Linked DNA regions of Streptosporangium becharense. The protein of the gene in region 2 interacts with the protein of the main gene of each other region in a pairwise test. Links are inferred from orthologs where the notes say so. Each region holds a gene or a part of one and is shown on either strand. Other genes may lie near its edges. The genes, in order: F4562_RS03260 and topA.

Region 1 (10,032 bases), 3.3 Mb from region 2 along the record:
GCGGACGGTGCGACGGTCGCCGACATCGCGTCGCGGCTGCACCTGTCGGAGAGCACGGTCCGCAACTACCTGTCCGCCGCGATCGGCAAGACCGGCACCCGCAACCGCATCGAGGCCGCCCGGACCGCCCGGCACAACGGCTGGCTCTGATCAGCAGTACCCCCGCCCGTGCTCCGGCCGCGTGAGGAGAGGTACGGGCGCCGCCGGTGGGCGTGGAGGCCTTCCGGGGACACTCGGTCGTGGCCGGGTCCCGCGCGGGCGGGCGCCGGCGGGGTGCGGAAGCCTCCGTGCCGGGGCCCGGGTTCAGGAGGCGAGCGCGGGCTGCCGGTCGTCCCCGGTGATCCAGTCGCGGACCGCGTCGAACGTGCGCTGCGCGATCAGGCGCTGACCGGCGGCGCTCGGGTGGAAGTAGTCCCACCTGCTGACGTGGTTGAGCGTGAACCGCTGGTTGAACAGGGCGTTGCCGTCGAACCTGCAGGCGGGCCCGTACGCCGCGCAGACCCTGGCGAGGGCCGCGTTGTAGCCGACGACCCGGGCTCGCACGCGGTCGCGCCGCGCACGGTCGGCCGCGGACGTCGCGGTGGGCCGCGACAGCATGGTGGGGCAGATCCGGCCGAACGCCCAGAAACCACGTGCCACCACGCTGTCCTTGCCGACCTGCCACAGCCGCTTGATGTCGGGGATGCTCGCCACGAACACCCGGGCGTCCGGCCGACCGGCCCGCAACAACCGCAGCGCGTCGGAGACCCGTTTCTGGTAGACGGCCACCGGGGTCATCCGGCGTTCGTCGGACGCGCAGGCGTCCTGGGCCCCGATCAGGAGCGTGACGTAGTCGGCACGGTGGCTCACCGCCTTCTCCAGCTGCGCGGCGAGGCCGGCGCTGGTGGCGCCGGGCACCGCGAGGTTCACGTTGTTCCGGTAGACGGCCTCGTCGGCGTCGAGCAGCCTCATGTAGTGGCTCTGCACGGACGGATCGTCGCCCGCCGACCAGGAGCGCGTGACACACCGGACGTACCAGCCGCAGGCGTTGAACCCCGCACTGATGGAGTCGCCGACCGCGACCATGACCACCGGCCGCCACGGTTGCGGGTCCGTCGTCGCGGCGGGGGTGATCGCGGCGGTCGTGAGCACCACCCCTGTGAATGCGGTCACAGTCGTGCGCAGCATGGCACCTCCGGAGCGGGATCATGTCTGCTTCGGATGTATCACCGCAGGACAGCGGGGTGCCGCCAGTTGACCGAGTGCCTTGGTTTTCTTGACGGAGCGTGGCGTCCGCGCCAGCCGGGGAGTCACTGTCGAACACGTTCAGTTTCCCGCATAAAGTGGCAGGGGTGAGTGTAGCGCTCGGATCGACCCGTCCCCTTGTGGTGCGAACCACCCCCGTTGACGACCCCGGCGACCTGTTCACCCGACTTCCCGAGACCGCCCCCTATGCCTGGACACGGCACGGGGAGGGTCTCGTCGGCTGGGGCGAGGCCGTGCGTGTGGCCGTCCCGCCGGGCCCCCGGCGGTTCGACTGGGCCCGTGACCGGCTGTCCGCCATGTTCGCCGAAGCTCTCGTCGAGGACGACGTGGTGGCCCCCGGTTCCGGTCCCGTGGCCTTCGGCTCGTTCACCTTCGACCCCGAGTCTCCGGGATCGGTGCTCGTCGTCCCCCGGACGATCCTCGCCCGGCGCGACGGCCGAGCCTGGTTGACCACCGTCGGTGAGCAGCGGCTCGGCACGGTCACCCCGCTGCGCGACCCGGGCCGGATCCGGTACGGCGACGGCAGTCTGACCGCACCCGAGTGGGAGCACGCCGTGGCCCGCGCCGTGCGCCGGATCAGGTCGGGCCTGCTGGAGAAGACCGTGCTCGCCCGCGACCTGACCGCCACCGCGGAGCGGCCGATCGACGTCCGCCTGCTGCTGTCCCGCCTGGCCCGGCGCTACCCGGAGTGTTACACCTTCTCGTGTTCGGGGCTGGTCGGAGCCACCCCCGAGCTGCTGGTGCGGCGCACCGGGGAGACCGTCGAGTCGCTGGTGCTGGCCGGGACGATCCCCCGGGGCACCGACCGGGCCGACGACATGGCACGCGGGACCGCCCTGTTCGACTCGGAGAAGGACCGCTACGAGCACACCTGCGCGGTGGAGTCGGTACGGGAGGCGCTGGGCCCGCTCTGCTCGGAGCTGAAGATTCCCGAGGTGCCCGAACTGCTGGTCCTCTCCAACGTCCAGCACCTGGCCAGCCCGGTGACCGGGCGGCTGTCGGCGGGCGCCTCGGTTCTGGACGTGGTGGCGGCCATGCACCCGACCGCCGCCGTGGGCGGCACACCCACCGAGGCGGCGCTCGAGGTCATCCGCGAGCTGGAGGGCATGGACCGGGCCGGGTACGCCGGACCGGTCGGCTGGATCGACGCGCGGGGCGACGGCGAGTGGGGCATCGCGCTGCGTTGCGCACAGATCGAGGGGGTGAACGCCCGGTTGTTCGCCGGCTGCGGCATCATGGGCGACTCCGACCCCGCCTCCGAGCTCGCCGAGGCCCAGGCCAAGCTCCGGGTGATGCAGTACGCCCTGGAGGGCTGAGCCGCGGCCCGGCCACCGGGCCGGACACGGAGGGTGACCGATCCTTCGCCCATCCGCGTCTGTTGCCCGGCGGGCGGGTGGGCGTACGCTCACAGTGGCAACACATCGGACATTTCCGACACGAATTCGTCGCTTTCTTCTGCTCGGCGTTCCCTCGCCGCCACGCCGCACGGCCGGCTCGCTCGTCAGGGAGAGGAAGACCACAGTGCTACTGACCACCGACCGTCTCACGGTCCGCGACTGGAGTCCCGACGACGCCCGCGACGCCCTGGCGATCTACGGCGCGCCCGAGGTCACCCGGTGGCTCTCCCCCGCCATGAAGCGCGTGGAGGACGAGCAGGGGATGCGGTCCACGTTGGAGTCGTGGATACGGACCGGAGGCACGCTGACACCCCCGCTGGGCCGCTGGGCGATCGTCCGCGACTCCGACGGGCGGGTGATCGGAGGGCTGTCCCTGCGGTACCTGCCGCCGGACGAGGAGGACATCGAGATCGGCTGGCAGCTCGCCCCGGACGTCTGGGGGAACGGCTACGCCGTCGAGGCGGGCCGCGCGCTGGCCGGATGGGCGTTCTCCATCGGCGCCCACGAGCTCGTCGCGGTCGTCAGGATCGACAACGAGCGGGGGGCCGGAACCGCCAAGCGCCTCGGCATGCAGTGGGTGGGCGAGACGGACAAGTACTACGAGACGCGCCTCAACGTCTACCGGCTCTGGCCCAGCGACCTGACCGACGGCCAGGAGGGCGGCTTCGGCCGCTGAACGCCGTACGCCGCCGGGACCCCGGGCCGGTGACCAGGGCCAAGGCCGGGACCTGGCCCGAGACCAGGCCCGGGGCCGGGTGCCGCCATGGGAGCCCGGCGCCGTCACCCGCGGGACGTCAGGAACCGAGGTAGCGCAGCACGGCGAGGACCCGCCGGCTGTAACCGGTGACGTGGAGCAGGCCGAGCTTGTCGAAGATGGCGTTGACGTGCTTCTCGACGGCGCTCTGGGAGACGCCGAGCCGCTCGGCGATGGAGGCGTTGGTGCAGCCCTCCGCCATCCGGTCGAGCACGTCACGCTCGCGTGGGGTGAGCCGGGCGAGCAGGTCGGTGTGGGTGGTGCGGGCCAGGAGCTGGCGCACCACCTCTGGATCGAAGACCGCTCCTCCCGCCCCGACCCGGTCCAGCGCGTCGAGGAAGTCGGTGACCTGGGCCACGCGGTCCTTGAGCAGGTATCCCACCCCGTCGACGTCGCCGCTCATCAGCTCGGTGGCGTAGCGCTTCTCGACGTACTGCGACAGGACCAGCACGCCTGTGCCCGGCCAGCGGCGCCGGATCTCCAGTGCCGCCCGCAACCCCTCGTCGGTGTGGGCCGGCGGCATCCGTACGTCGGCGACCACGATGTCGGGCCGGTGCTCGGCCACGGCGGCCAGGAGCGCCTCACCGTCACCGACCGCGGCCGGGACCTCGTACCCCTCCTCGACCAGCAGCCGGACCAGTCCCTCACGCAGCAGCGTGGAGTCTTCGGCGAGGATCACCCGCACGGCAGCTCCGCGACGACCGCGGTGGGCCCGCCCGGCGGGCTGTCCACCCGGAAGCGGCCGTCCAGCGCGGCCACCCTGCGGGCCAGGCCGGACAGCCCGCCACCGGCGGGATCGGCGCCACCGCGCCCGTCGTCCCGGACGCACACGACGATCATCGTTCCCTCCCTGACGATCTCGACGGTGACCGAACCGGCCGCCCCGTGCTTGGCCGCGTTCGCGACCGCCTCACAGACCACGAAGTAGGCCGCGGTCTCCACCTGCGGGGCGGGCCGCTCGTCAAGACCGTAGTGCACCGTCACCGGCAGGCCGGCCCGCTCGGCGACGGTGGCGACGGCGTCCCTGAGCCCCAGGGAGTCCAGCGCCGTGGGGTAGACCCGCCAGGCCACGTCCCGCAGGTCCGCCAGCGCCTGGCGGGCCTGGTCGTGGGCCTGGTGGAGCAGGTCGTCGAGCAGTTCGGGTGAGCGGCCCCTGCGGGCGCGGCCGATCAGCACGGCCAGCGCGACCAGGCGCTGCTGGACCCCGTCGTGCAGGTCACGCTCGATGCGCCTGCGTTCCTGGTCGACGGCGGCCACGACGCCCGCGCGGGTCTCGGCCAGCTGGGCGACGCGGCGTTCGAGCAGCTCGGTGGGGCTGGGCCCGAGCAGTTTCCGGGCGGTCCGCCTTTCCAGACCGGCGAGCCCGGCCAGGCCCATCACCTCCAGGAAGAGCAGGACGGACCCGGCGACCAGCAGGTAGAGCGCGAGCGGCGGCGAGGCGGCCATGCCGTCGAACGGCTCACCGCGGAGCCAGTGCCAGGCGATGAGCACGGCGCTGCCGACCCCGGCGACCAGCAGGAACAGCACCAGGGCACCCAGGACCCCGACCGGCCACCGCCACGCCAGGTAGCGCAGCGCCCGGCGGCCGTCGTACCCGGACACCTCCTGCTCGCCGAGCAGCCGCAGTCGCAGGACCTCCGCGTCGGCCAGCCGGACCGCACCCGCCAGCACGCGCGGACGGGCCCGGGGCAGCAGCGTGAAGGGGCCCGCCAGGAGGAGGAAGGCCAGTCCGGCCGGAGCCGAGAGCACCCCGAGGGCGAGCCCGGCCAGTGCCCGGCAGGACCGGATCACCGTGGTCACTGCTCGGCGTGGTGCTTGCCCTTGCGCTTGTCGGAGAGGCGGACCACCACGAAGATCACCATGGCGAGCACGACGATGGCGAGCACGGACTTGGAGACGATGCCCATGTACTGCTCGACCAGGGACCAGTTCTCCCCCAGCAGGTATCCGGCCATCACGAACGCCGTGTTCCAGATCAGGCTGCCCAGCGTGGTGAGGAGGGTGAAGACGGTGACCGGCATCCGCTCGACCCCGGCCGGGATCGAGATCAGGCTCCGGAAGATCGGGATCATCCGGCCGAAGAAGACGGTCTTCCTGCCGTGCTTGGCGAACCACGCCTCGGTCTTCTCGATGTCGGCGACGCTCACCAGCGGCAGCTTCGAGGCGATGGCCACCACGCGCTCCCGGCCGAGCAGCGCCCCGACCCCGTACAGGGCCAGCGCGCCGACCACCGACCCGAGGGTCGTCCAGAGCACGGCGTCGAACAGCCCCATGTTGCCCTTGCTGGCGGTGAACCCGGCCAGCGGCAGGATCACCTCGCTCGGCAGCGGCGGGAACAGGTTCTCCAGCGCGATGGCCAGCCCCGCTCCGGGCGCGCCCAGGGTTTCCATAAGGGAGATCGCCCATCCGGCGATTCCGTCGACATTCGGTGAACTCATAGGGACAAGGCTACGGAGAGCTGGGTACGGCGTGTATGAGGAACGCCGTCGAGCCTGTCTCGGACACACCTCAGCGCCTTCCTGCGGAAAACCCCAGGAAGGCGCCGCGGCGGCGGCGCAGGACACCGCCTCGCGGACGTTTCAGCACGTCACCCGGCCGATCCGAGACCCCGCCGCAGGAAGGGCACAGGCGCCGGGCACCCGTTCCGGTCGCCGGCGGGCGGGTACGGGGGCCGGCGGGCCACGCCGGGCGGCAGAGAAGTGTGACCCATCCCACACTCGCGCCGCCCGGCGCGCACCCCTCCCGGCCGGATTCACTCTCTTGCGAGGTGGACCGGCTCCCCCGCCTCGATCTCCGCCCGCCCGGCGGTCAGCGTGGCGATCCAGCCGGGGAAGGTCGGCAGGTCGGCCTCGCGGACCGCGACGCGGAAGCCGACCTCGGCACCGTAGACGACCTCCCTGACCTCGTACGGCGAGGCGCGCAGGTCGTTCTCCAGCCGCCCGGCCCTGATGTGGTCGACCGTCACGGTCATGACCCGGGCGGGCACCATCTCGGTCAGCGGAGTGAGGTCCAGCGTCTTGCCGACGGACGAGCCGTAGGCGCGGACCAGGCCGCCCGCGCCGAGCTTGACCCCGCCGAAGTAGCGGGTGACCACGGTCACCACGTCGGAGAGCCCTCTGCGCAGCAGTGTCTCCAACATCGGGGTGCCCGCGGTGCCGCCCGGCTCCCCGTCGTCGTCGGCCCGCTGGATCCCGCGGTCGCCGCCGATCACATAGGCCGAGCAGTTGTGGGTGGCGTCGCCGTACAGGCTCCTGCGGCCGGCGACGAACCGCCTGGCCTCCTCCTCGGAACGCGCCGGGCCGACCGCGCACAGGAACCGCGACCGTTTGATCTCGATCTCGTGCTCGGTGACGTCTTCCGGGGTCAGGTACGGTTCGCGCACCCGCAAAGGCTACCGGCGCGCGGCCCGCCACTTCGGCGCCGGGACTGTTCGCAGTCCTCCTCCCGCGCATCCGACGGGACCGGCGGCCGGCCGCACGCCCGACGAGACCGGCGGCCGGCCGCACGCCCGACGAGACCGGCGGCCGGCCGCACGCCCGGCGGGACCACCGGCCGCCCGCCTGTGCACCCGGACGGGACAACCGGTCCCCCGCACACCGGACGCGACCACCGGCAGGCGTCCCGCGCCCGGCCGCGGGTGCAACTCCGTACGTCTAACGGGCTGGGAACGGGGCATAGATACCCCGGCTCCTCACAAGGCGACAAAGAGTAACTTTCATCGCAAGATGGCATGAAAACCATCAAAATCATGAAAGGTGCGAGACAGCCGGTGCCCGGGACCGGGCACCATCACCGACAGACGGATCCCCGCAAGCCGTGGACTCCCCGGCTCCTTTTCCAGGCTCTTGCCTTCGCGGGAAAAGGGATTATATTTGCGATACTGTCAGTAGGGATTAAGGGTAATAACGATGCCCCTGCCGGATTTCCTCACGATAGGTGCCCCCAAGGCGGGAACGACCGCCCTGCACGCCGCGCTGGCCCGCCATCCGGGCCTGTTCCTCTCAGCGGTGAAGGAACCGAAGTTCTTTCTCAGCGACGGCCCGCCGCCGACCCGGGGCGGTCCGGGCGACGCCCAGACCTACCGGGAACACATCTGGCGGCGCGAGGACTACGAGGACCTGTTCTCCGGCGCCCCGCCGGGCACCCTGCGGGGCGAGTCCACACCGTTCTACCTGTACGACCTCCAGGCGCACCGCCGCATCAGGAAGCTGATCCCCGACGTCAGGCTCATCGTCGTGCTCCGCGACCCGGTGGAGCGCGCCCACTCCAACTGGACGCACCTGTGGTCGGCGGGGCTGGAGCCGATCGGCGACGTGGTGCGGGCCTGCGCCGAGGAGGAGCGGCGCATCAGGGCGGGCTGGGCGCCGTTCTGGCACTACATCGCCCTGGGCAGGTACGGCGAGCAACTGCGGCACCTGTACGCCCACTTCCCCCGCGAGCAGGTGCTGGTCTTCCGCTACCGCGACCTGGTCGACCGTCCCGCCGACACCCTCGACCGGATCTGCCGCTTCCTCGGCGTCGAGACCGGTGTCGTCACCGAGGTTCCCCGGGAGAACGTGACCGCCCACCCCGAGCCCACCCGCGGCCACCGGGTGCTGTCACGGGCGCTGCGCATCGGGGCGACGGTGGGGCGGTTCCTGCCACCGCGGATGAGCGGGACGCTGACCGATCCGCTGGAGCGCAGGCTCCAGCAGCGGGCCCGGTCCCGCCAGCCGCTGACCTGGGAACAGCGGGCCCGGCTGCTGCGTCACTTCGCCGATGACGTGCCGTTGCTGCAGCAGGTGACCGGCGAGGACTTCAGCGACTGGCTGCTCCCCCGCGAGCGCTCCGGCGGCCTGGTGGGCATCCGTCCCGACGGCCAGCGCCAGGCCCGCAACGGCCGCCCCCAGCCCTGACCCGGCGACCCGGCGGCGACGGACCGGTCACCGCGCACCGGGCGCCCGGCCGTCACGGGTCGGCCGCGGTCAGCCTCCCGTCGCGGGCCGGCGGCGTGCACCGCGGTCCGCGACCACACCGGCGCCGTGTCAGCGCAGCTCGGTACGGAGCTCGTGGGCGCCGTCGGGCCGGGTGTACTCGTAGTAGAGCCGCCGCCCGCCGCCGGGCAGGTCCACGATGTCCATGTAGCGCAGGCCGCCGCCCGCGTACGGCGAGGCCGCGGCCGGCTCGGTGCCGACCGGGGTCAGCACGGCCGGGTCGGCGCCGACCGCCACCCCGGTCTTCTCCTCGTAGTTCTCCGCGGCGGTGGCCCGCCCGTCGTAGAGGGCCACCACCTCCCCGTCGAGGAAGCGGACCGCGGCCACCCTGGTGCCCCGGGAGTCCCAGCAGCCGGGACGGCCGCTGAGCGCCGTGCCCTGCCACGTCCACTCGACGCCGTCGGCGCTGGTGGCGTAGTCGGTCACCATCTGGTCGGCATCCTCCGGCTCGGCCAACGGGTGGCAGGAGGCCCACAGGTGCCACAGGCCGTCGTGCCAGACGATCACCGGGTCCTTGACCCCCGTCTTGGGGTCACCGGGCAGGACCACCTGCCGGTGCTCCGCGCGGAAGGCGGCCGGGTCGGCGGCCTCCAGCACCTCGACCCGCCAGTGCTTGCTGCCGTGGGTGGCGCAGCTGAGATAGAGCCGCCAGCGTCCTTCGGGGGTGCGGACCAGGGTGGGCCGCTCCAGCGACTCGGTGTCCATCTCCTGCCTGCCGATCGTGAGCAGGGTCTCGAACCGCTCACCATCGCGCGAGCGGGCGACGGCGACGGCGTAGCCGCGTCCCTCGCCGACCGGGCGGCGCAAGCGGTAGGCGAGGTAGATCCACCCGTCGCTCTCCACCGCGCTCGGAGCACCGGCCCAGTGGCCCTCCCCCGGATGGGCGGGCTCGATCGCCACGGTGGAGCGGGCGGGGTCGGGAAGGAAGTCTTCGATGGTAGACACGGCACCGAGGGTAGGCAGGGCTTCCGCTGCGCTCATGGACAATCACCAATCGTGTTCACGTGCTTGATCGTCCCTTGACGGCCAGGGGACGACGTCGTTTCACGGCCTCTCGCGCGGGGATTCCGGCGGCTGCCGCCTCTTTTTCCGCCGGGGACGGCCCGAAGGGCCGGAACGGGTGTCGAAGGGCAGGTCAGAGGCACCGGACGTGCTGAAAGCCTTGATGCTCGACCGTACACGCTGCCGGGAGGTGTACGGGCTTCGGCACGCTGACCGGCCCCGGTCGCCGTGGCGACCGGCCCGGCGGTCGGCTGACGCGTGCCCATCGCGGTCAGGAGTGGCGGAGCGTGCCGCCCGGCACGGGGACGGCCGGAAACGGGTTGTCGGGTGGCAGGACGAGCCGTCCGGCCCGCTCCGGGTGGATGGCGGCGCCGAGATGGAGCAGGGCGGCCCCGACGCCGGCCGCGCCGACCATGTAGCCGGTGTCGGCGGTGACCTCGCCGGGCCGCAGGCGCCGGTACGCCTGGTACCAGCGCGCTCCCCGCCCGTCGTGGCGGGTGGCCCGGCCGGTCAGGTTCTCGCCCAGGGTGTGCGCGAACTCCAGGTGGTCGCGGCGGCCGGTCACCGACCAGAGCCCGACGAACAGCTCCAGCAGCCCGGCGGTGCCGCAGCACTGGCAGGCCGAGTCCCAGTAGCCGCGGGTCCGCCGGGCCGGGGCACC
Region 2 (10,438 bases):
GCTCCCCCCAGTCGTCCGCACAGCGGCGGACGATCCTTCCTTCTCCCCTGACTGACCTCGTCTCGCCGGCCGGTCATGCCCTTCCCGGGGCTCACCACGGCCGTGTCCTCCCCGGGCTCTTCGCCGGTCAGGCCCTTCCCGGGCACGCCGGTCACGGAGTGCGGCCGGATCCCGTGCGCACGTGTGATCCCCGCACGACCGGGAGCCGCTCCGACGGTGAGCGACGAAACAGGACGACGAGTAGATCAGCAGGCAGTTCCTCTCCTTCGTGACGGCCGCCGGGGCCTCCGCTGTGCGGACCCGACCGGGCCTCGCGCGGTCTCGCGCGCCGTCACGAGATGTCAGGTACCCCCCCGAGAACCGTGTAGGAGCGTCAATCATGCGTACGTGGGTTAAGGGCTCGGCCCCCGCAGCACTGCTCGCCCTGGGCGTCATGGCCCTGGGCAGCGGTACGGCCTTCGCCGACACCGACGGTGACCATTCGATCGGCGGTGGCAACCAGGTCAACCTGCCCGTCTCCCTGCCGATCGACATCAGCGGCAACGCCGTCGGGGTGCTGGGCGAGTCGGCCGCGTCCTCCCGGGGAGGCGCCTCCGTCGAGAACGGCGACGGCGGCAGCGGCGGGATCCCGGGCCGCACGTCCGGGCGGGGCAGCATCCTGGGCGGCAACCAGGTCGACGCCCCCATCACCGCGCCGGTCAACGCCTGCGGGAACGGGGTGGCGGTGCTCGGCGGCGCGAAGGCGGGCTGCGAGGGCGGCGCCTCGGTCCGCAACCCCGGCAGGGGCGGCGGTGCGGGAGGCAACCGGACCAGCGGCGCGCACAGCGTCCTGGGCGGCAACCAGGTCGACGCCCCCATCACCGCGCCGGTCAACGTCTGCGGCAACGCGGTCGCCGTCGTCGGTGGGGCGTTCTCCGGCTGCCGCGGTGGTGCCGAGGCCACCGTCGACCGCCCCGGCCGGCCGGGGCACCCCGGTCACCAGGGCAAGCCGGGGTACGGCGGGCACGAGGGGCACGGGTCGCGGCCCGGTTCGGGCCTCGGCCGTCCCGGGAACGACACCGACGGGCGCTTCGGCATCGGTGGCGGCAACCAGATCGTGGCGCCGATCACCGCGCCGGTCAACGTCTGCGGCAACGCGGTCGGCGACGGCCGGGCGGACTGCGAGGGCGGCGTGTCCCCCGGGAACGGCCGGGGCGGGGCCGGGGCGGGCGGCAACCGCACCTCGGGCCGGTCTTCGGTGCTCGGCGGTAACCAGGTGGTGGCGCCGATCACCGCGCCGATCAATGTCTGCGGCAACTCCGTGGCGCTCCTCGGTGACGCCTTCGCCGGCTGCCGGGGTGGCGCGTCCGTCAAGAACGGCGCCAGGGGTGCCGGTGCGGGGGGCAACACCACTTCGGGCCGGTCTTCGGTGCTCGGCGGTAACCAGGTGGTGGCGCCGATCACCGCGCCGGTCAACGTCTGCGGCAACTCCGTCGCCGTGCTCGGCAAGGCCGGCTCCGGGTGCCGCGGTGGCGCCGCGGTCTCACCGAACGGGAGGGGCGGCGGCGCCGGGGGCAACCGCACCGACGGCGCGCACAGCGTCCTCGGCGGCAACCAGATCGTGGCGCCGATCACCGCGCCGATCAATGTCTGCGGCAACGCCGTCGCCGTCCTGGGCGACGCGGCGGCGGGCTGCCTCGGCGGCTCCCGGGCCGGCGGGCCGTCCAGTGGTCACGGTGGTCAGGGCGGTCACGGTGGTCAGGGTGGCCACGGCGGCGGCCACTGGGGTGACAAGCCCGGCAGGGGCAAGACCAGCGGCCTGCTGCCGGTGCTGCCCGAGGTCCCGCAGGCCCGCGGGGTGACGGCCGGGCGGCAGGCGCCCACCTCCGAGCTGCCCCCGCTGCCCCACTCCGCCGAGGTCCGCGGCGCCCGGTCCGGTCTGCCCGCCGCCGCCCAGGTCGGCGAGGCCGCGACCCTGCCCGAGCTTCCCGAGCTGCCCGGCGGTTCGGCGAGCGAGCGGTCCCGCGGGTCCCGGAACGGCTCGCCGCTGGCTCCCGTCACCGACACGCTCTCCTCGACTCCGGTCGGTGAGATCGGCCTGATGAGCGCCGCCCAGCCCGCCGGGGTGACGGGCATGAACGTCGGCGCTCTCGCCGCGCTCCTGATCGGTGGGCTGGCCGCCGCCGCGGCGACCCTCTTCGCCGCCGGGCGCCGCATTCGCTTCGCGAAGAAGTAAGGAACAACTCACCTGAAGGGCAACTTTCCCCGGGGTGACCGGGGAGGCCCTCAGGCGCCTCGCAGGCGGTGACGTCAGGACGGCCGCACCCCGCCAGGGTGCGGCCCTTCGTCTCGCCCGGCGAGACATGAACGCTTTGCCCGTTCCGGGGGCGCGGCCCGGGGCGGGCAAAGCCATGTTCTGGATCACATCGTCCTGGTCACGCGTATGATCTTCCGGCGCAACCGGACGTCGCGGCGGCCGTCGGGATACAGTCGCAGGCGATCGAGCTCCCAGCCGCCGTATTCTGCGTGTTCGGTCAGTATCTGCCGGGCGACGTCCCGGGTGGTGCCGCGTGGAAGGTGGAGAACCAAGTAGGAGTAGTCGAGCACAGCGATTAGTCTCCGAGGGTGGGCCGGGGGACGTCGACACTCATAGGGCTTTATTCTGCGTCCTTGCGGCTTTCCTCGGGAGTGCCCCCGACTGAGATCGGGTAACCCGAGTGGAAGTGAACGGGGATCGAATGCGAACAGCGAGGTAGGAAGCAGCGTGCCAGCCAAGAAGGGCAACGCCGGCGGAACCCGCCTGGTGATCGTCGAGTCGCCTTCCAAGGCGAAGACCATCGCTGGGTACCTCGGCCGCGGCTATGTCGTGGAGTCCAGCATCGGGCATATTCGTGATCTCCCCGAGAAGGCCGACGACATCCCGGACAAGTACCGGGGAGAACCCTGGGCACGCCTGGGTGTCAACGTCGATCACGACTTCGAGCCGCTCTACGTCGTCAACCACGACAAGAAGGCTCAGGTGAGCAAGCTCAAGCAGCTGCTCAAGGACGCCGACGAGCTCTACCTCGCCACCGACGAAGACCGGGAGGGGGAGGCCATCGCCTGGCACCTCCGCGAGGTGCTCAACCCCAAGGTTCCGGTCCACCGCATGGTGTTCCACGAGATCACGCCGCGTGCGATCCAGGACGCGGTGGCGAACCCGCGTACGCTGAACCTGCGGCTGGTCGACGCCCAGGAGACCCGGCGCATCCTCGACCGCCTCTACGGCTACGAGGTCAGCCCGGTCCTGTGGAAGAAGGTCAAGCCCCGCCTGTCGGCCGGGCGGGTGCAGTCGGTGGCGACCCGGCTGGTCGTGGAGCGCGAGCGCGAGCGCCTGGCGTTCACCAGCGCGAGCTACTGGGATCTGCAGGCGCTGTTCGACACCGGCCGGGACGAGACCCCGCACGAGTTCACCGCCATGCTGACCGGCGTCGACGGTAAGCGCGTCGCCCAGGGCCGCGACTTCGCCAGCAACGGCACGCTCAAGGGTGCCGACGTGCTCCACCTCGACGAGCAGGCAGCCCAGGCTCTGGCCGCCCGTCTCGACGGTGCCCGTTACCGGGTCACGTCGGTCGAGCGGAGGCCGTACACCCGCAAGCCGTACGCGCCGTTCCGGACGACGACGCTGCAGCAGGAGGCCAGCCGCAAGCTGGGCTTCTCCGCGAAGTCGACCATGCAGGTCGCCCAGCGCCTGTACGAGAACGGCTTCATCACCTACATGCGAACCGACAGCACCACGCTGTCGGAGACCGCCGTGTCGGCCGCCCGCAGCCAGGCGATCAAGCTGTACGGCGCGGCGTACGTGACCGACAAGCCGCGTGTCTACACCAGCAAGGTGAAGAACGCGCAGGAGGCGCACGAGGCGATCCGCCCGTCGGGCGAGGAGTTCCGCACCCCGGGTGAGACCGGCCTGACCGGTGACATGTTCCGGCTGTACGAGCTGATCTGGCAGCGCACCGTGGCCTCGCAGATGAAGGACGCGGTCGGCGAGTCGGTCATCGTGAAGGTGGCGGGGACGTCCGCCTCCGGTGAGCGGGTCGAGTTCAGCGCCTCCGGGCGGACCATCACCTTCCACGGGTTCCTGAAGGCGTACGTCGAGGGTGCGGACGACCCGGCCACCGACCGTGACGACTCCGAGAAGCGCCTGCCCGACCTGGCCGAGAACGACCCGCTGACCGCGTCGGCCCTGAACGTGCTGGCTCACGCGACCAAGCCCCCTGCGCGTTACACCGAGGCGTCGCTGGTCAAGGAGCTGGAAGACCGGGAGATCGGCCGTCCGTCGACGTACGCGTCGATCATCGGGACGATCCTCGACCGGGGTTACGTCTTCAAGAAGGGCACGGCCCTGGTGCCGTCCTTCCTGGCGTTCGCGGTGGTCAACCTGCTGGAGCAGCACTTCGGCCACCTCGTCGACTACGCCTTCACCGCGGGGATGGAGAAGGTCCTCGACGACATCGCGAACGACCGGGCGGAGCGGGTGCCGGAGCTGCGCCGGTTCTACTTCGGTGACAACGGTGACGAGGGCCTGAAGGAGATGGTCACCGACCTCGGGGAGATCGACGCGAAGGAGATCAGTTCCTTCCCGATCCGGGGTACCGACATCATGATCCGGGTGGGGCGTTACGGCCCGTATCTGGACCGCGACGGCGCCCGGGTGAACGTCCCCGACGACCTGGCCCCCGACGAGCTCACCGCGGAGATGGCGGAGGAGCTGTTCTCCCGCCCGACGGGTGACCGTGAGCTGGGCAAGGACCCGGTCACCGGTAACGTGATCGTGGCGAGGGACGGCCGTTACGGCCCGTACGTGACGGAGATCCTGCCGGAGGAGGCGCCGCCGTCCGACGGCGCGAAGAAGAAGACCCGCAAGGCCGACGCCCCCAAGCCGCGCACCGCGTCGCTGCTGAAGTCGATGTCCCTCGACACCGTCACCCTGGACGACGCGCTGAAGTTGCTGTCGTTGCCCCGGCTGCTCGGGGAGCTCGACGGCCAGGAGGTCACGGCCCAGAACGGCAGGTTCGGTCCCTACGTCAAGAAGGGCACCGACTCGCGCTCGCTGGCCTCCGAAGAGGAGATGTTCACGGTCACGCTGGAGCAGGCCAAGGAGCTGTTCGCCCAGCCCAAGACGCGGGGTCGTCGCGCCGCCGCCGCGCCGCCGCTGCGTGAGCTGGGTGCCGACCCCGTCTCCAAGAAGCCGATCGTGGTCAAGGAGGGCCGGTTCGGGCCGTACGTGACCGACGGTGAGACGAACGCCTCCCTGCGCAAGGGTGACGAGGTCGAGCACATCACCACCGAGCGTGCCGCCGAACTGCTCGCCGACCGTCGTGCCCGCGGCCCGGCGCCCAAGCGTCCCCGCACCACCCGGGCGAAGGCCAAGGCCTGACCGTACGGGCTCCGCGATCCGCGTCCGCGGGGACGGAGCCCGTACCCCGGCCGCCCGGCCTCGGCCCCGGTCCGTCCGTACCCCGCCCCCTCGGCCGGCCTCGGCCGCCCGGCGCCGGCCGAGGGGGCGGGGTAGGGTAAGGGCTGCACCCAAAACCACCCTTCCGGAACCCCGAAATGAGAAACTCCGGGGACGACGGTGCCGGTCGCCTCTTTTCGCCGCTGTGACCTGCGCGGGCCCGGACGGACGTACTACCCTCGTGCGGCGGGCAGCCGGGCGTCCACGTCTCGTCCGCGTCCTCCCCAGCCCAGCGAGCACCTGGATACGCTGACATCATGACCACGCCTGGCCGGAACACCGCACGACGCAAGGCTCCCAACGTGCTGGCCTACGCCCCGTTCCGCAAGCTGTGGACGGCCATGTCGGTGTGCAGTCTCGGAGACTGGCTCAACCTGCTGGCCCTGACGGCGCTCGCGGGCAACCTCACCATGGACAGGGGCTACCAGGTGCAGAGCCTGGCCATCGGCGGTGTCTTCGTCGCGAAGATGCTCCCGGCCATCGTGCTGGGCCCGCTCGCGGGAGCGTTCGCCGACCGGTTCGACCGGCGGCTGACGATGTTCTTCTGCGACCTGCTGCGGTTCGGGCTGGTGCTGTCGATCCCGCTGGTGGGCAGCTACCAGTGGGTGCTCGTCGCCACGTTCCTGGTCGAGTGCGTCAACCTCTTCTGGGTCCCGGCCAAGGACGCCACGGTGCCGAACCTGGTGCCCAAGGAGCGGCTGGAGGAGGCCAACCAGCTCAACCTCCTGGTCACCTACGGCACCGCGCCGGTCGCGGCGCTGCTGTTCGCGGTGCTGTCGGTGGCCAACGACATGCTGGGGCGCCTGCTGCCGTTCCTGGCGATCCGCGAGACGTACCTGGCACTGTTCATCAACGCGCTGGCGTACCTCGTCTCCGCGGTCATCATCCTCTCGCTGAAGGAGATCCCGAAGGCCGGTGTGGCGGTCGCGACCTCCTCTCCGTCGGTGCTGCGGCAGATCTTCGAGGGCTGGCGGTTCGTGGGCGGCAACCGGCTGATCCGCGGTCTGATCCTCGGCATGCTGGGCGCCTTCGCCGCGGGCGGCGCGGTGGTCGGGGTCGCCAAGATCTATGTCAACGCGCTGGGCGGTGGTGACGCGGCGTACGGTGTGGTCTTCGGGGCGGTCTTCCTCGGCATGGCCTCCGGCATGTTCTTCGGTCCCAGGTTGATGCGCGAGCTGTCGCGGCGGCGGCTGTTCGCCTTGTCGATCATCGTCGCGGGCCTGGTCCTGACCGCGATCGCGCTCATCCACAACCTGGTGATCGTCGTCATGCTGACCGTGCTGCTGGGTGCGTGCGCGGGCATCGCCTGGATCATCGGCTACACCATGATCGGCCTGGAGGTCGACGACGGCCTGCGGGGTCGCACGTTCGCCTTCCTGCAGTCACTGGCCCGGGTGACGCTGCTGCTGGTGGTCGCGGTCGCGCCGACCGTGGCGGGCCTGTTCGGCGAGCGTGAGCTCAAGTTCGGGCAGGAGACCGTCTACCGGTTCGACGGGTCCAACCTGGTGCTGGTGGTCGGCGGGCTGCTCGCGGCGATCGTCGGGATCGTCGCGCTGCGGCAGATGGACGACCGCAAGGGCGTCTCCATCGTCGCCGACCTGGTCGCCGCCGTGCGCGGGGAGCGGTTCGCGCCTGAGGCCGCCGAGCAGGCGACGCGCGGGATGTTCATCGCGTTCGAGGGCGGGGAGGGCTCGGGGAAGACCACCCAGTCCCGTCTGCTGGCGATCTGGCTGCGCGACCAGGGGTACGACGTCGTGCAGACCCGCGAGCCGGGCTCGACCAAGGTGGGCATGCGGTTGCGCGCGATCCTGCTGGACGCGGTGCACCAGGGACTGTCGGCGCGGTCGGAGGCGCTGCTGTACGCGGCCGACCGGGCCGAGCACGTCGAGAAGGTCATCCGCCCGGCTCTGCACCGGGGCTCGATGGTGATCTCCGACCGCTACGTCGACTCCTCGCTGGCCTACCAGGGTGCGGGCCGGGCCCTCGACCCCGGGGACGTGACGAGGATCAACAGCTGGGCCACCGGCGGGCTCGTCCCCGACCTGACGGTGCTCATCGACACCCCGCCCTCGGTCGGGCTGACCCGGCTGGGCGGCGCCGCCGACCGGATCGAGGCGGAGCCGCTGGAGTTCCACGAGCGGGTGCGCCGCGAGTTCCGCTCGCTGGCCGCCGCCGAGCCCGCGCGGTACGCGGTCATCGACGGCACGCTGTCGGAGGAGGAGATCTCCCGGCTCATCCAGGACCGGGTGCGGGAGATGCTGCCCGACCCGGTGCCGCAGGAGGCGGAGGACGTCACCGGGACCATCCCCGCCGTGCGCGACTGACACCGGCGGTAGGTTGGGGACCGTGGCAGTCTTCGATGACCTTGTGGGGCAGGAACGCGCCGTCGTGACGCTCCGCCGGGCCGCCGCGGCGGCGGCCGACCTGCTCACGGGCGGGCGTGGCGCGGGGATGACCCACGCGTGGCTGTTCACCGGGCCGCCCGGTTCCGGCCGTGAGGAGGCCGCGCGGGCGTTCGCCGCCTCGCTGTTCTGTCCGGACCAGGGGTGCGGGCACTGTGAGATGTGCCACCAGGTGGAGATCGGTTCCCACCCCGACCTGGAGATCGTCCGGCCGCAGGGGCTGTCGTACGGGGTCAAGGAGACCCGCCGTCTCATCCTCCGCGCGGCCGGGGCACCGACGCTGGGCCGCTGGCGCGTCGTGCTGTTCGAGGACGCCGACCGGGCCACGGAGGGGGCGTCCAACGCGTTGCTGAAGGCGATCGAGGAGCCACCGCCGCGGACGGTCTGGTTGCTCTGCGCACCCGCCCCGGACGACATGATGATCACTATCCGGTCCCGGTGCCGGCTGGTCACGCTCGTCACCCCACCCGTCCCGGCGGTCGCGCACGTGCTGGTCACCCGCGAGAACGTGCCGCCGGCGGTGGCGGAGTTCGCCGCCAGGGCCGCCCAGGGGCACATCGAGCGGGCCCGCAGGCTCGCCCTGGACGAGGAGGCGCGCAGGCGCCGCGACGCGGTGCTGTCCATCCCGGGGTCGCTGACCGGTGTGGGGGAGTGCGTGACGGCGGCCGAGCGGCTGGTGAAGACCGCGGACGAGGAGGCCGCCGCGGTCACCGCGACGCTGAACGAGGCGGAGACCGCCGAGCTGCGCAAGATCTACGGTGAGGGGTCGTCGGGCAAGGGGCTCAACAAGGGCCTCATCCGGGGCGGGGCCGGGGCGTTGAAGGAGCTGGAAGACCGTCAGAAGTCGCGGGCGACCAGGACCAAGCGCGATGTCATCGACACGGCTCTGCTCGACCTGGTGGCGTTCTACCGTGACGTGCTGGCGGTGCAGTTCGGCGCCTCCGTGGCGCTGGCCGGTGAAGATCGCCGGGCGGACCTGGACGCCCTGGCCCGTTCCTCTACGCCGGAGGAGACCCTGCTGAGGATCGACGCGATCATGCTCTGCCGGGAGCGGCTGGCGGCCAACGTCAATCCGCAGATGGCGGTCGAGGCGATGACCCTCTCGCTGCGGCGGCCCCGTCCCTGAGTTTCCGCCGCCCGATCCTCGTCTCCGTCCCTGAGTTTCCGCCGCCCGATCCTCGCATTCCTCGCCTGCGGTTCCCAGGCTCTTTCCCCGCTTCTCGGGCTCTTTCCACGGTTCACGTGGTCTTGCGGTGTTCCGCGGCCCCGGGCTCTTGCGGTGTTCCCTCCGCGGTCCGCGGATTCCCCGCTCGTCCGGGGTGACGGACGGCCACCGTGTCCCAGGGTCCGGCGGCCCCCGCGGTGCGGCGTGGCCGGTACCGGACGTCATAAAGCCCTTCCGGGACCGGGCTGACGAATATCCGCTGGTGAGAGAGCCGGCCCTACGTGGCTATCCCCAGATTTGTAATTGGATGGAACCATTTACCGCTATCTCCCCTCAAAGTGAAGGTGTGGATCGTTAAGATTCGCAGTACAAAAAGTAATATTTGTTATAAAATAATTGACTGTCCTGCTCACGGGGAGAGCAGAGAAGACCGGGGGAACCTTGGTGAGCATCGACGCCCGTCACGGGGCGGTTCCACCTGCGGGCAGACGGGCCGTGACCAGCCGCGTGGACGACGGCGACACGCTGCGGATCGAATGGCCGGCGCCGGACGACGCGAAGATCGTCCTGAGGCACGTGGAGACGGGCGAGGAACACGTGGGAACCGACCTCTCGGCCCTGCCGGCGGGGGTCTGGACGGCCTACTGCGGAGGCGAGCCCCTGGCCACCGACGATCCGGGGTTCTCGCTCGACGGCCTGCACTCCTACGCCGAGACCCGCCGTCGCCGGGAGGTCAGGGCGTTCCGCACGCCCGCCGGCATCCTGGGCGTCCGGGTCCGTGAGGTCGAGCCGTACGTCGAGGTGGTCCGGGTGACCTCCGACGACGGCGTCGTCCAGGTCGAAGGGGTGATCGCCTACGGCGAGCCGATCCGGGGGGCGGCCCGGCTGGTGGCCGTGGCCAGGCGGGGACCGGATCCCGTCAGCGGCCCGGCGGACTTCCAGGGGCGATGGTTCGAGGGGGCCGTCGAGATCGCGCCGCTGGCGGAGACCCAGGTGCGGCGCAGAGTCTTCTGGGACCTCTACGCGGAGATCGCCGGAGCGCGACTGCCGCTGGCCACCCGCCTCGATGACATCACCGACAAGAAGACCAAGGTGCGCTTTCCCGCGCAACGGGTGGGGCAGGTGAGGGTCCGCCCGTACTACACCGAGACCGACAGCCTCGCGGTGGCGCTCACCGTCGAGGAGGGGGACGGACAGTGAAGATCTCCTTTCTGATCCTCAACGCCTACGGCATGGGCGGCACGATCCGCGCCACCTTCGACCTCGCCACCACGATGGCCGAACGACACGACGTCGAGGTCATCAGCGTCTTCCAGCACACCGACCGGCCCTTCCTGCCACTGGGCTCCAAGGTCCGGCTGCGCTCGCTGGTGGACCTCCGGGAGGGGGCCAGGG

What was found.
Region 1: the proteins of topA (region 2) and F4562_RS03260 interact in binary tests that used the Escherichia coli proteins (3 or more experiments, as listed by UniProt). The link is inferred for Streptosporangium becharense from one-to-one orthologs.

Annotation. Positions count from the first base shown.
Region 1 is NZ_JACHMP010000001.1:738,424-748,455, forward strand. The notes cover bases 4,964-7,737. They hold F4562_RS03260 (YigZ family protein), read right to left. Parts: upstream 6,779-7,737; coding sequence 6,149-6,778; downstream 4,964-6,148. Other genes in these bases: F4562_RS03250 (sensor histidine kinase), read right to left, coding at 4,964-5,196; F4562_RS03255 (DedA family protein), read right to left, coding at 5,193-5,834; F4562_RS03265 (sulfotransferase family protein), read left to right, coding at 7,305-7,737. Also shown: F4562_RS03225 (response regulator transcription factor), read left to right, coding at 1-150; F4562_RS03230 (SGNH/GDSL hydrolase family protein), read right to left, coding at 304-1,167; F4562_RS03235 (isochorismate synthase), read left to right, coding at 1,332-2,561; F4562_RS03240 (GNAT family N-acetyltransferase), read left to right, coding at 2,773-3,318; F4562_RS03245 (response regulator), read right to left, coding at 3,437-4,081; more of F4562_RS03250, read right to left, coding at 4,072-4,963; more of F4562_RS03265, read left to right, coding at 7,738-8,291; F4562_RS03270 (hypothetical protein), read right to left, coding at 8,421-9,314; F4562_RS03275 (lanthionine synthetase LanC family protein), read right to left, coding at 9,643-10,032.
Region 2 is NZ_JACHMP010000001.1:4,067,881-4,078,318, forward strand. Bases 2,419-5,598 are described here. They hold topA (type I DNA topoisomerase), read left to right. Parts: upstream 2,419-2,743; coding sequence 2,744-5,398; downstream 5,399-5,598. Other genes in these bases: F4562_RS17925 (DUF5703 family protein), read right to left, coding at 2,419-2,586. Also shown: F4562_RS17915 (hypothetical protein), read left to right, coding at 1-55; F4562_RS17920 (chaplin family protein), read left to right, coding at 380-2,215; more of F4562_RS17925, read right to left, coding at 2,401-2,418; tmk (dTMP kinase), read left to right, coding at 5,734-7,800; F4562_RS17940 (DNA polymerase III subunit delta'), read left to right, coding at 7,823-9,004; F4562_RS17945 (hypothetical protein), read left to right, coding at 9,488-10,243; F4562_RS36385 (glycosyltransferase family 4 protein), read left to right, coding at 10,240-10,438. UniProt on the Escherichia coli protein: Releases the supercoiling and torsional tension of DNA, which is introduced during the DNA replication and transcription, by transiently cleaving and rejoining one strand of the DNA duplex.